4 regions of the Paenibacillus sp. J31R122 genome follow, and region 3 is predicted to be linked to each of the others. Evidence: riboswitches for the same ligand, from Rfam matches in the RefSeq annotation. Region 3 holds a riboswitch; each other region holds the start of a gene.
The links. Region 3 has a riboswitch for cyclic di-AMP ahead of AC0YN7_RS11280 (hypothetical protein). Riboswitches for the same ligand answer to the same signal wherever they lie in the genome.
Positions count from the first base shown of each region.

Region 1: another riboswitch for cyclic di-AMP. It lies ahead of AC0YN7_RS25530 (C40 family peptidase); the one in region 3 lies ahead of AC0YN7_RS11280 (hypothetical protein).
Region 2: another riboswitch for cyclic di-AMP. It lies ahead of AC0YN7_RS27575 (C40 family peptidase); the one in region 3 lies ahead of AC0YN7_RS11280 (hypothetical protein).
Region 4: another riboswitch for cyclic di-AMP. It lies ahead of AC0YN7_RS18975 (hypothetical protein); the one in region 3 lies ahead of AC0YN7_RS11280 (hypothetical protein).

Region 1 is NZ_JBWDNM010000019.1:42,503-46,146, forward strand. It holds gene AC0YN7_RS25510 (hypothetical protein) at 15-227, opposite strand; gene AC0YN7_RS25515 (helix-turn-helix transcriptional regulator) at 297-497, opposite strand; gene AC0YN7_RS25520 (DUF2178 domain-containing protein) at 511-936, opposite strand; gene AC0YN7_RS25525 (hypothetical protein) at 1,105-1,515, shown strand; gene AC0YN7_RS25530 (C40 family peptidase) at 1,590-2,066, opposite strand; cyclic di-AMP (ydaO/yuaA leader) riboswitch at 2,071-2,202, opposite strand; gene AC0YN7_RS25535 (S-layer homology domain-containing protein) at 2,420-3,481, shown strand.
Region 2 is NZ_JBWDNM010000024.1:35,186-38,829, reverse strand. It holds gene AC0YN7_RS27580 (cryptochrome/photolyase family protein) at 1-821, opposite strand, end outside; gene AC0YN7_RS27575 (C40 family peptidase) at 979-1,455, opposite strand; cyclic di-AMP (ydaO/yuaA leader) riboswitch at 1,459-1,609, opposite strand; gene AC0YN7_RS27570 (hypothetical protein) at 1,962-2,771, opposite strand; gene AC0YN7_RS27565 (M1 family metallopeptidase) at 2,799-3,644, opposite strand, start outside.
Region 3 is NZ_JBWDNM010000005.1:347,973-351,616, forward strand. It holds gene kdpA (potassium-transporting ATPase subunit KdpA) at 1-931, opposite strand, end outside; gene AC0YN7_RS11275 (potassium-transporting ATPase subunit F) at 973-1,050, opposite strand; gene AC0YN7_RS11280 (hypothetical protein) at 1,196-1,603, opposite strand; cyclic di-AMP (ydaO/yuaA leader) riboswitch at 1,725-1,917, opposite strand; cyclic di-AMP (ydaO/yuaA leader) riboswitch at 2,046-2,246, opposite strand; cyclic di-AMP (ydaO/yuaA leader) riboswitch at 2,601-2,776, shown strand; gene AC0YN7_RS11285 (hypothetical protein) at 2,887-3,354, shown strand.
Region 4 is NZ_JBWDNM010000011.1:157,232-160,875, forward strand. It holds gene AC0YN7_RS18960 (GTP cyclohydrolase II) at 91-837, opposite strand; gene AC0YN7_RS18965 (DODA-type extradiol aromatic ring-opening family dioxygenase) at 868-1,632, opposite strand; gene AC0YN7_RS18970 (winged helix-turn-helix transcriptional regulator) at 1,781-2,113, shown strand; cyclic di-AMP (ydaO/yuaA leader) riboswitch at 2,199-2,361, shown strand; gene AC0YN7_RS18975 (hypothetical protein) at 2,367-2,792, shown strand; gene metE (5-methyltetrahydropteroyltriglutamate--homocysteine S-methyltransferase) at 2,903-3,644, opposite strand, start outside.

The DNA of each region.
Region 1 (3,644 bases), on a different contig from region 3:
ATATATGTGTATAATTATTTAATGATAAAGGATACAATCCCTAAAATTATGCATAAAACCCCACTTAATAATTGTCCGATCCCTGAGGCTTGTCCATGTATTAGAAGATTAAATAAATTTTTTCTCTTCTGATTCTTTCCAACAAACGCTTCATCCGTTTTCATTCTATATATGCCCCATAATACTAAGACTACTCCAAATAGTATAAACAATAATTTTAATGCCATATTTTTGACCTCCATGATGTATGATTTCTATATTGAATTTTTCTCACTAATTATATTTTCGAACGATGATCAGTCATCTTCCTCAAATATAAAAACCTCTTCGATAGACAAATTAAAAACTGAAGATATTCGATAGGCTAGTAAAACAGATGGATTATATTGCTGTTTCTCTAAAGATATAATTGTTCTTGAAGAAACACTTACTTTATCAGCTAGTTCTTGTTGTTTGATACCACGTTCTATACGTAACTCCTTTATTCTATTTTTCATAGTCTACTCCTAATTAAAGAACATGATTATAATATTTTTTGGCTATTAAGTTCGTACTCGCACACAAAACTATAATCAGAAATAAAGCAATATTCGTTGGAATTGTAAGCCAATTTGAAAGAAACATCATCAGTATCGTCACCATCATTAGAATTCGCATGGTAAAGAGTGAAGCTTTTCCTTCGATGATATCATCTCTTTCGTCATATTCTTTGGACATCTCTCGATCCAACTGTTTTCTATTCGCCTTATATTTAACGTGAGAAGTTATAGCGAAAGCTAAAAGTCCTACTCCTACCAACAATATTGAAATCCCAGAAACAAATCCTTCTGTTGTATTAGCTATCGTGTTATTCCAAATGATTTCAAATAACCCCATGATGATAAGGGCTAATGAGCATAAATAAAGCTCTGTAAATCTATTTTTCAAGCAAGTCACCCCTAACATCTCGCAATATGAAGTTTACTTCACGTGAAGTTAACTTCATATTAACCAGTCTTGATGGAGTAGTCAATAGTTAGTTTTTGTTATGCAATGGCTTCCCTTCCTTACTTATCCTTAAATACCATTTATTATAAGGATAAGTAGAGATAAGAGGTGAGGCTGATGAATGCAAAGGAAGCGTCGATGATGCTAGGAGTTCACTATAAGACAATCCTGAACATGATAAATGACGGTCGTTTGGCAGCTACGAAAACCGATTCTGGGGATTGGGAAATTAGTGAAAGTAATCTTGCGGCTAGAGAGCAGCGTATCGAGGATAAAGAGTTTTCGGCAATCTACACACATATGGCCGTCCAGATGATCGAGAAAGAGCACGGCCGAACCGTCAAAGCCGCTCGAGAGGATCTGATCTTTATAGCGCGATCGATAGTCAAATACGCTGAAAGTCCGAACGAGTTTAACCAACAGGTAAAGCGTCTTGAAAAAGCACTAGATGCTTACAAGGCAGCTGAAGCTTTCATATATACAGTTGAGTCGATTCGAAAGCAATTGGACGTAGAAGGTCAAAGGTAGTTCTTAGAACGATTTTTAAATTATTTAATATACAAAAAAACAAGCCTACAATATGCATGCAGGCTTGTTCTCTTCTAATCTTTATGATCTTTACTAGTCATTTCGGAATAGGCATCCTCAGATATTACACGACGAGCTGTAACATATCTTTTTTCGTAATAGTTTTCGGAGAGTTTGCTAATCCGGACACCTTTACTGCTTGAAGAGTGAGCAAATTGTCCGTTTCCTATAAATATACCCGCATGAGAAACACCTTTGCCATCCGTATTAAAAAACACAAGATCGCCAGGTTTTAAATCTTCTTGATCTACTTTTATTCCTTCCTCAGATTGTGCTTTTGAGGTTCTAGGAAGATCAACATCATACTGATTGAATATGTACAATATGAATCCCGAACAATCAAACCCTTTAACAGTTGTTCCGCCCCACTTATAAGGGGTTCCGACCACTTTATCAACTGCATGTTTGATATCCATTCCATTTGCGAAAGCGCTCCCCGCAAAGGTAAAACACATAACACTCAATAACAATGATGCCACAATTTTCTTCACAACTTGGTTCTCCCTTCGATGCCTACGAGGTTAGCTAAGGGTTCGGAAGAAGGTTTCCCTATAATCATTGAACAATCGATTAATTCACCCGAGTGGATCCCCCGTTTCCTAAAAAGGAATTAGGCAAAATACAATTATTTTTCTTACGTTTCTATTATTTTTCTTACGGTTTTATAAATTTCTATTTTTTTCTTACTAATCCTTCTTTATAAACATTAGAAAAATCTAATATCCACAATATGTATTTAAGCTTGAGTCCCCTAGTACTTACCCATAATTTCCAACTTGAATAAACTATTATATTTTGATATTCTCGTAGAGAAAATTTTTTCAACCAAGAGAGGAACACCAAAATGAAAAACCTTTATTTTCGCAGCTCGATCTTCTTACTTTTATTTATGCTTCTGATTTATCCTCTTCATTCTGTACAAGTGAAAGCGGCCGAGATCGCTCCTTTGGAAAACTACTTTCCGGCAGACATTGATGAACACTGGGCTTATTACGAGCTGGACAATTTTGTGAACGCAGATTTGTTACGGGGTTATGTGGATCAAGAAGGAATTGTAACGCTAAAGCCAAACCATTCCATAAGCCGCGCGGAGTTTGTTTCGATTTTGGTTCGCGCATTAGGTTTGACAAGCGATGTGCCTGGAACGACTTTCACTGACGTCGAGCAAGGAAAATGGTACTCCGATTCGATTCGCATTGCCAGCTCCTTAGGTATCGTTAACGGGATTAGTGAAACAAAATTTGGTCCAAATCAACTTATTAAACGCGGCGAGATCGCTACAATGGTTGTTAGAGCCTTTTCTTCATCTGTACAATTTGAAGGAGAAATGAAGCAATTTAAAGATGTACCCGAATATTACGCTAAACCATCTATTATAAAGGCAAGTCAAGCTGGTATTGTACGAGGAGCCACTGAAACGGAATTCAAGCCTTTCGCCAATGCGAAACGTGCTGAAGCTGTTGTCATGTTGCAGCGTGCGTTAGATTTGCAAAATAGCGCATTACCTGAAGATGGTCTACTCACAACTGCAGTTTTAGATTCAGAGGAAAAGGAAAATCAAGTAATCAAAGATAAAACATACGATCAATTTGATGATGTCTATGCGCAATTTTATACCGGTTATTATTTAGCGTTTAGCCATTCATATTCTGAAGAACTAATTTCCCTGGTAGACCAAGGTTATGAAATTGAAATGGAGAAAATCAGTGAACAAGTACTAACGGTCATTGATAAAACAGATCGATTCGCCGTGGTGGAGTCGACAGGCGGAAGCTACAAAGTAAAAACTACTAAAGCTAACGATCAAACCACAGAAACAGTAGCAACCGACGGTATTTACTTATTGAAGAAAATGAACGACAACAGCTGGAAAATCTACATGTACTACCAGGATGAGCAGCAATAAACGAGCTAAATCTTTTGATAGTTTTCCTATAAAAAAGGAGTATGAACTACTAACGTTCATACTCTTTTTTGTATCCTTCTACTTACGCAGAGATCTCAAATAAATAGACCTAGAAGCTGCTTGTAAGAATATAGTTTAAGATTGATTCCTTGCAAACTATTGG
Region 2 (3,644 bases), on a different contig from region 3:
CGCCATGCCAGCTGTCTAAGCCAAGCTTCCGCTCCTGGCAATCCAAGCGTAGCCTCATAGGCCTGACGTGCAGAAATGGCACCCGTATTCAAGAAACGGGAGAGGCCGCTTGTATGCTCCTCAGCGAAGGCATCACGGCTATTGGCATAGAGGGCTAATCGCTCACGAACGAAACGATCCAGCTTGCTTGCGGATTTAGCGGGCCCCTTTCCGGCAGTCGATTCACCAAGCGCGCATGAAACAGCATCAGGTAAGGAGAAGCGGGTGGCGATACTTCCGCTTATTTCGCATACCGTAGTGAGGTCGTGTAGGGTTGTTATGCTCATTGGGGTGTAACATTGCAGCATATAGCTGCTCCACATTCGGTAGAATGGCGTAAATACTTTGTAGGGCTCAGAGCGTCTAGCGAACGTTGGAAAGCTCTCTAGGTCGGCAAGCGGCGCATCCTCGATAGCCACCCATCGGCGGCTGTGCTTTTGGGTGGCTAGGCGCATCCGCTCATCGCGGCTGCGCGCGTAAGGGGTATAGTCCGCATGCACGATAACCTCATCAATGGAATGCTGTTGTAGAAGCGACTCTACGATATCTACTGGATCACCGTATAGAACATGCAATTCTTTCTGGGCTTCAGAATAGCTGTGCAATAAAGAGGCGGTCTGACCAATGAAGTTGCGTCCACTATGGCTGGTGAGCCGACCGTCACTTGTTAGAACCGGATCTAATATAAGTAAATGGATGCCCATCGTATTCGTTTTAAGTAAATAATCAAAAGCGCGGAGATCAGAAACACGCAGGTCCTTGCGATGAATAAATAAATACATCACGTATAGCTCCTTTCAACACGACACGTTATAAGCTTATTCCACTTGTCCGCGAAATAGAAACAACAAAGCCGCATGTGGTTTGTCGATGAGGACAAACGACTGCGGCTTGGTTGTAAGAGCTTAGTGTAGCATCCTAGGCAACAAGGTGCTTATTTTATTCTTCGTCAGCAAACTTCTCGAAAGTTTCCATTGACATCACACGACGTGCTGTCACGAAACGCTTCTCATAATAGGAAGAGTTAAGTTTGTCTGTTACAACACCTCTGGATACAGAGGCGTGCGCAAACTTACCATCACCAATATAAATGCCAACATGGGAAATAGAGCCGTTATTGCCGCCAGACGTGTCGAAGAACACGAGATCTCCAGGGATTAGGTCTGATTTAGCGACCTTCTTGCCTGATTTTCCTTGGGATGCGGATGTGCGTGGAAGCTCAATGCCCATTTTATCGAACACATAGGTCGTAAAACCGGAGCAATCAAAGCCTCTCGACGTATTCCCGCCGCCCTTATACGGACTACCAATAACGTCATTGATATATCCGTCTAGCTTGGAGTCTGCGAAAACGCTTACTGACTGAAAAGTGAAGACGAGTACGAGACCCAAAAGTAATGCGGTAATCTTTTTCAATTGTAAAGCTCCTTCCAGTGCCGACGAGGTTAGCTGTGGGGTTCGGTTGAAGGTTCCCTATGATTCCTCAGACGCTGACCGAGTCAGAAGTCGGAATCAATTCACCCAAAGTGGTTCCCCCGTTTCCCATTAGGGAATTTGGCAGGTTTGTATTGCTCTGAAACAATTATTCGATTATTTTCATTGATCTCCTGCCTTTACAGATAAATTCTAATAATTCTCATGGAACATTTTAACTAAAAGGTTCGTATAAACATTTTTCATATGAAATAAACAGCATTCATTAGTGCTTTCTGACTAAAAAGGAATGACTTGATTTCTTTAATTATGTATGCATTTCTTAAAATATTCCGAATAACCTTTTTGCCATTATTCTGAGAGGACAAGATAAAAGAGCTGGAAAGCTCAATTGTACGCGGTTTTTCAAATGAAAGATTAGAAAATTTTCATACTAAAAAGCCTCTCAATCCACGCATCGGCGCAAAAAGGGAGGCTTCATTCACTAGTTATTTCGTTTGCAAGGAATCATATTGCGTTGCTATCGTCCATACCTTCATAAGCGTGCGTACTAGGTTATAGCCTTGATGCAGAATGAGCGCGAACAGTCCGGCCCAGATCAGAGATATACTTGTAATGACGATTCCAATTCCAGCACCGATCGCCCACATGATTAAGGAGACGGAGGCGTATGTAAGGAAGTTTTTAATGGAATGCCATAGGTAGCGGAATACACCATCGCCTGATACTGCTCCGAATTGCATCGCTAGAAAAAGCAGATGGAGCACAGTCGCCCACAGAATCCATAGTCCGGCACCAGGCAGTGTCGTTTGCAACAGATAAGGGACCGAGCCGCTTTGCATAAAGGAGTCTAAGGCGCGTGGCAGCAGCCACCATGCAGGAGCCAGCATAAGTATCGTTTCTGCCCAGTATAAGAGCAGAACAGGCTTCCAAGCCTTCTTGATGCCTTCAAGGAAGCGGGTGCTGCCATTATTTCTTGCCTGATGCAGAGAATAGAACAGTCCGGCATTGAACAAGGGTGTCAGCAGCATCCGAATGACGAACAAGCCGCCCAGCATCCATAGGTATGGAGAAATGAGATCGGTTTTAAATAGCTGAAACTGGGCTTCTGTCATGAAGAGATGAACGGCGTTATCAGATGGAGAAGCGCTGGGAAAGCGTCGTAATAGCGGCGCTATGACAGAATCAATAAAACGATATAGAAAGAACCCCCAAAGCAGTTGATAAAGAAACAGTAAAATAACGAGATAAAAATGTTTGACCGTCAGCGACCAGCCTTGCTTCATATATATCTTCATCTTTTATCGCTCCTTGAACCCATATACTTACCAGCCAAATGACCCAAGCAGCCCTTCAATCAATTTTGAAACGCCGAGGTTCCACCGGGTACGTGTTTCCTCAGGAAGCTGCGCTTGCATAAAGTTGTTGATCAGCTTGTTATCGAGTACATTTCTGTGTTCCGGATCGACAACGGCCCACTCGAGTGGAGCTGTGTGAACCTGTTTATATTGGATATTAGAATTTTCCGCGTTCCACTGCTTTGTCACCGTCATGCCATCCGTGAACTGCATAGTAATCGGAATTGGACCGTTCATGCCACCGTATTTCCTAATGAGAACAGTTGATTCATACATTTGTACGCCATCCTGTTTGACGGGTTTGACTTGTATCGCTTCTACGCCAAAATCGGCCATTTGGTTGTGGTAAACATATTGATTGAAGTAATCATGCCACTTCGTTTTCGTAACCTGTTCAACAACACGCTGGAAGTCTGCGGTTGAAGGATGCTTGAATTTATATTTTTGGAAATAAGTCCGTAAAACCCGCTGCATCAACGGTGCGCCTATTTGTTTTTCAATGCCGATAAGTACGAGCTTTGCTCTCATATAAACATTCTCAGCGTATTGATTGTGGCTGCCGTAAGACCAGGAGTATTGCTTAAGCGGAGCAGGATCGGTCATATAGCTCGCCTCGACTGGTAGGTTTGCTTCCACTCCATACGCGGTCTCCATCACTTTATCCTCGGCATAGGAGGTGAAGCCTTCATCGAGCCACGCTTCCTCAAATTCATTAGAGGCGATCATGCCGTACCAGTACTGGTGCCCAATTTCATGCACGACTGTACGCTCCAGATCGTATCCTGGATTGTCATTTTCTGCTGCGAATGCTGT
Region 3 (3,644 bases):
CGTTCATAACAGGGCTACCTTTTGTCTCAGAGAAATAATTGAGAGATAAGAATACAAGAAACAAAATCAACATAGCCGAGAAAATAACCCAGCCCTGCTTGCGGTTTTTGGCAAATAATCCGAACGTATACGGCAGTGCGGCCGATAAGCACCACATCGATAAAATATGGATCACGTTAGTAAGTGGATTCGGATTTTCAAATGGATGAGCGGAGTTCACTCCAAAAAAACCTCCGCCGTTCGTTCCGAGATGCTTAATAGATTCCAGAGAAGCGACCGGACCGATCGCAATTTGCTGCTCAGCACCTTCCAAGGTCGTTACCTTTAATGTAGAATCGAGCGTTTGCGGAACCTGAAGCGCCACAAGCGCTAACATGACGATGAAAGCAAGCGGTAAAAATACGCGAACATGCGCTTTTACAAAGTCTTGAAAGAAATTTCCTATCGTTCCGCCCTTGCTCGTAATCGCCCTTATGAATGCAATAGCGACACATAAGCCTGTTGCGGCGGAGGTAAACATCAGCATTGTAATGACAGCCATTTGCGAGAAGTAGGACAAGCCGGTTTCTCCGCTGTAATGTTGAAGGTTCGTATTGGTCATAAAGCTGATAATCGTATTGAATGACAACGTTTGTTCCATGTTGTCGATGCCGTTCGGATTAAGAGGCAAAAACTTCTGCATCCGTAATATCAAATAACCCAAGGCAACGAGCACGATGTTCGTAATGATAAAGCTAAGCGCGTAAACCTTCCAGGTCATGCCTTTGCGTTCTTTCAAACCGAGCAGCCAGTAAATGGGGCGTTCCGCAAAGGAGAACCACTTATCCGTCCGGTTTTCTTCGTTTGAGAATACATGAAACAAATAGGTGCCCAAAGGTTTAACGAGCAGCACCAATATGATAATAACGATAGCAATTTGAAAAATGCCCATGTTTTACATATCCTCCTCAGAGAGCTTTGTTGAAAATTAGACTAAAATTTCTCCGGATTTATTAAGGCGTAACCCAGGTATACAAAGATAAACACCGTAAAAATGTAGACGATGATCATTTTCGTTCGCCTCCCGCATCCTGAATAACGCGTTCGCACCAAAATAAAAATGCGGAAAATAACCCAAAGGTCGCGGCTAGAATCAATACCATGTACACATCTAACATGTACGTTCACTCCCCGTATTTTTAATTATTAAATCCGATTATTCGATAAGCGTTCTACCTAGAAACGAGACCTCGCTGCTAGTGGTATGGATGATATAATTCGCTCCCACAGCTTTATAGATCATGCGCGGGTTATTCGTGTGTGTGATGACGTAAATCGGCTTAGCCGTCCATTTCCGACAGATCTGAATATATCGGCAGCAAAGGGTAAAGCTTCTTTCGAATAGGAATACTTTACCTACAGAAAAATCCGGTATAGCCCAAGTATTTATATCTTTCGTATCTACTATTAGGATGTGCTTCACCCCAAGTAATTCCATTCTTCGCTTTTCTTCTGAGTTGTTCGCGATAGCGGCGATAGGAAAACCTTGAGTAATTAGGTGACGAATGAAGCCTTCCCCTGTGTTGTTCGGTGCGGATACAAGAATGCATTCTGGATCTTTCATTTCGATTCTCCTCCTGATTAATTGAAGAGAAGACAACAAAAAAGAAGCCTGCAAGAAGAGGAACTCTTCTCGCGGCTTCTGAAGGCACAGGAAATAAACCCGTGTCTTTCGCACGATAGTCGTTGCCTCTCTCGATACGCTTGCGAGGTTAGCTGTCGGATTCGGGCGTGAGAGTCGCCCTACCTATGCGCAAGTAGCTTGCACATAGGATTCACCCCATGCGCCAGATACATTGTCCCTATTAAGGACTTCAAGTATCATGGCTGCTGTTGGTTCCCCCGTTCCTTTGCTCAAGGATTCAGCGATTAAGATGCATGGTGAAACGTATTTTCTATATTTTAAGAAACCACAGCCCTTACGCCCTGTGGTCGTAGCTTCCGATTACAAGCCTCATCATCCTCTCTCTCCAAAGCAGCACTTGCCAAATGAATCTCATTTATGGCTGCTGCCTATACCACGCTTACGAGGTTAGCTGACGGATTCGGGCGGTGAGAGTCGCCCTACCCAGTCTTGGGGAACGATATGCGTTCCAGAGACCGGGATTCACCCCAAGCATCACACCAGAACAGCTCTCACACCGTCTGTGCAACACTTTCATGTGGTTCCCCCGTTTTCCTAAATGGAAATTAAGCGTTCTAACAAGGAATCGTTGTATGAATCCTGAGATGAATCATACGCCTGACAAAAATTCCTGTAAAGAATCACCAAGATTCAAATTTGACAATAAACGGTATTCAGATGGATCTTATAACTATCACAACCCTTATATGCTCCTTGTAGCTGCTATTATCTCGGTATCTCTCGCATATCGCAAAATAGTCAGCTTGGAGAAGCATTGTGGTAGATAATAAGGGCATGATGTGGATTAATACGCTTTCATTGACTAAATTGATCAAATAATAAGCAAAAAATGCTCAAATTACAGTTTACATTTTTATACTACCGGAGTAATATTCAGTTCAATACTATACCGAATCAAATTAGGATAGGCAGTTGCTTATCCGAAACGCATAAATCCCGAATAGGGATGCGGGGGATCCAAACGAAGGTATTCGTAAGTTAGAATCCTTCATGGGGTGAATCCTGTAAGGCATGCTGAAAGCATGTAGCAGGTAGGGCGCTCGCAAGCCCGAATCCGTCAGCTAACCTCGTAAGCGTATTGTGAGAGAACCGCTACCCGTACTTTCTTTGCATGATGATGCGAGAGAAGCCCGTGTGCAGAGTTTCTCTGCTCAGGGGCTTCTTTGCGTGCTATTTTATATCAAATTAATGGAGAAAGAAGAGTGGCAGCATTGAATATCACTAAACCTCTGCCTGCTATACATAGTGACTACTTGAAGAACTGTAGAGTTGGCTTAATGGAAATCTATCGGTTTGACTGCAGGACGATCGAGAAACAGATGCCCGAAATCAATGGCGGAAGCAATTGCGGACTATTGAAAATCGCCAGCGGCAGCATTAATGGCTGGGGTGAATATATACTTCCATGTGAGAAGAAATATTCGGATTTGGTCCAATGGGCATCCGTTTTCAACCATCTCAAGGGCCTCTCCGTACCGGATGCGCTTGTGTTTGTACAATCTCACGCTGAGGCATGGGGGCAGGATAGAACCGATCTTGTTAAATCTGCCTTGTCAGACTTAGCTGATAACCTGTACAGGCGAACCGTATTTCATGAACCTATTATAGATGATGAGATGCTGGATCGATCCTATTTAATTCATCTTTCGCAGTCCTATTATGCTTTCTAAAAGACTAGCTTATTCTCGTTTTCACGCGATACTGCCCAAATGAAAGCCCCTCTTGTTTGCGCAAGGAGCGAATAAAGTTTTGCGACCCCGGGTTTAAGGCAAGGTCTTTAGCTGAAGTACCGATATTGGCTTATTCAAGAGGCGGACAACAATTATGGTAGAGGATCTGTAAGGAGTAAGGTAGGAAGAGGTAGTGAACGCACACCTGGCTATTCACTTTAGTGAACTAATTAGGGCTTTATTAGAAAATGAGTCAAATTAGTCTCAGATTCTAAAGTGTAAGGCGAGTG
Region 4 (3,644 bases), on a different contig from region 3:
TAGACGAGACATAAGCCGAAAATGTTCACATTAAAAAAACCGCCTTCTCGTTTACACGTGAAAAACGGTTTCCATAACTCCTAAATACTACTACTTAACGAGCGACTGCGGCTCTTGACCAAAATGTCCAGAACGATTCATTTTTGTTTGCAAATACTTCTCATTGTAGACGGAAGAATTGCCCCATAACGGAACTCTCGTCGCAACGTTCAAGCCAGCGGTCTTCATAGCCTCTACTTTGCGTGGATTGTTCGTAATAATTGATACAGGCAAAACGCGCAGTAGCTTTAATACGGCAATAGCTTCGTCATAATTACGCGCATCATCCGCAAAGCCGAGCTCGGTATTTGCATCCACGGTATCCATTCCATCCTCTTGCAATAAATAAGCGATTGCTTTGCTAAAAAGGCCGATTCCACGTCCTTCATGATTAGCCAAATAGAATAAAGCGCCTGTACCGTGTGCTGTAATCATCCGCATAGATTGCTTCAATTGAAAACCGCAATCACAACGTTCACTTCCAAAAATATCACCCGTATGACATATACTATGCATGCGAATCAGCGCATCTTCATTATTCTTAAAATCGCCGTATACGAGCACACTGGATTGCTGCATGTCTGCATAGGAGAAACGATTTAAGTCATTGACAAGCTCGTCAACCGATTGTTCTTCCCCCGCCTCCTTGCGCAGCCAGCTATACCAGTGGAACATTTTCGTTTCACCGTCTACATCGACAGGCAGATTAATAGGCCCGACAACATAAATGTCACCCTCTCCGCTTTCGATTCGTTTTATTTTTTCCTTCAATAGTGCTGAAATATTTGATTTTATCATCCTGTTCACCTGCTTTAGTTATATGAAATATTAAAATTGCAGCGATAAATAGCTAAGTGTACCAAACTCGTAGCTGCGATGAATGACTTTAGGTGCTTCCACAGCGTTGCCACTGCCCATTGCTATATATAAAGGTACAAAATGTTCGGCACGGGGTACTGCCATTTTAGCATGCGGCGCAAGTTTTTCATATTGGAAGAGAGATTTTAAATCCTGAACGTTCATTTTATCTACTAACCATTGGTCAAACTCAATAGCCCAACTCTCCGGCTCCTTCTGTCCCCATTTAACCGCGCGTAAATTATGAACCGTTACGCCGCTTCCAATCAGCAATATATTCAGTGAGCTTAAACTGCGCAATGCCTCGCCTATTCGGTACTGCTCCTCCACGGATCGGTATGGATTAACGGACACTTGCACTACGGGAACATCCGCCTTCGGAAACATATGCTTCAGCATTGTCCAAGAGCCATGGTCTAGTCCGCGTACTGTATCAAATGCAGTCGGTATTCCCTTATCGTTCAAGAGCTTTCCTACTAGAGCAGCAATCTTCGTCGACCCTTTTGCCGGATATTTCTGCTTATAAAGCTCATCAGGAAAACCATAAAAATCATAAATCGTTTCATATTCATCGTCCTTCGATGAAATGGTTACTTCTTCTGTTTCCCAATGCGCTGTAAATATAACGATCGCATCCGGCTGCAGCTTAGCACCCGTTTGTCGAAGAAATTGACTATATTCATTTTGCTCAACAGCCAGCATTGGTGAGCCGTGTGCTAAAAATAATGGATTCAAACGTTATACCTCCTTTTATTCACTTACTATTTGTAACTAATTATACTTTTATCACTTAGCATAGTCAAGTTATTAACATTACTGAGGTTTGCTTGTATAAATAAGTTATTGAGGTTATAATTGAAGGAATCTAAAAGAGGTGATATGCATGGAACAGCAAAACCTTTGTCCCCGTTTCCAGAAGGGAATGGATCTTATTAGCAAACGTTGGACCGGCTTAATCATATATCAATTATTAGCTGGACCGCAGCGTTTCAGTGCTGTACAGTCCGCATTGCCAATTAGCGGCAGACTATTATCGGAGCGCTTCAAGGAGCTAGAGAGTGAAGGTATCGTCGATAGACTGGTTTATCCGGAAATACCCGTTCTCATTGAATACTCATTAACGGAAAAAGGCCGCGCGCTTGAGCCGATTATTCGCGAAATTCAAGTTTGGTCTCAGGATTGGATAGCGCCAGTAACTGAATATGATATAAACTAATTCCACTCAAACAAACCAAGCCGTCTACGGTTTGGTTTGTCTAAAGGTTTACAAACGGTGAAAACCGTTTTAAAATATAGGAACAAACAAAAAAACGCTGAATTTTTCAATTGAAAAAGCGGGGGAACCAACGCGAATCTGTATTGTTACATTCGCAAGGGGTGAATCCGGGGACTTGTAACCCTGGTAGGGCATTCTCTCTAGCCCGAATCCGACAGCTAACCTCGTAAGCGGAAAGAGGAGAGGTTTATTTATGTTTTGTCAGTCTTCTAATCAAGCACCATTTTTCGCTGAACAGTCCCCTTCGTTAACGGTTTCTCGTATTGAGTTGTTCGTAATTCCCGCTCTCGCAATCGATTCCGCAGGATTTCGCGTGTGCCTTCGTTTAACAAGCAGCCAGGGTTATGGCTGGAGTGAGCTCTTTGTAAATGACAATGAGGATATGCTTGATTTGGATCGCTGTAGCGATCTGCTTGTTTCTTTCATTGGCAGCATCGATCTCTCTACTTTGAACGATTACCATTATGACAAGAATGATCAAGACGGTCGAATATTTGAATGTTTTACAGATGCGGTCAATCATATTGTCGCTCTATCCACCGATTCAGCTCAATTCATTAATGAGTCAGAGGAATTTGTTTTGAGACAGCGGGCTGTTCATTATGTATCTTTGAATTGACTGAAGATTTCGTCAAAATGACCACTCAGGTCCTTTGGTTCATGCTGAACCAAAGTCGTCCCGAGTGGTTTTTTTGGTGGCGTTCTTTACGGCAAAAGCAATCGTTGAAGCTATACTTGGACAGCACTCTCTCTTACATGGTGAGTAGCCAGCATCATGTTACGTAACGATGCAACAGTCTCTTCCATTCCTCTTGTCTTCAAGCCGCAGTCTGGGTTGATCCAGAAGAGGGCAGGATCGAGCACCTTAAGCGCGCGGTTAATCATGCTAACCATCTCTTCAACGGACGGTACGCGTGGGCTATGAATGTCGTATACGCCTAGTCCAATGCCTTGATCATACGTATTCTCCTCGAAGCTGTGAATTAATTCACCATGGCTGCGAGATGTTTCAATGGAGATAACGTCCGCATCAAGCGCTAAAATCGAATCGATAATGTCATGGAATTCGCAATAGCACATATGTGTATGAATTTGCGTTGTATCACGAACATCAGCTGTTGAAAGGCGAAATGCATGTACCCCCCATTTCAAGTAGGCGTCCCACTCACTGCGTTTAAGCGGCAGTCCTTCACGTAATGCCGGTTCATCGACTTGAATCATCTCGATACCCGCTGCTTCAAGCGCTTTTACTTCCTCAGACAAGGCCAGTGCAATTTGATAAGCTACTTGTTCGCGTGTCATGTCGTTACGAGGGAATGACCAGTTCAAAATCGTAATTGGTCCAGTCAGCATCCCTTTTACCGGCTTTGTTGTTAACGATTGCGCATACACGCTTTCCGTTACAGTCATTGGCTCTTTGAATACAACATCTCCGTAAATAACCGGAGGCTTCACGCAGCGTGATCCGTAT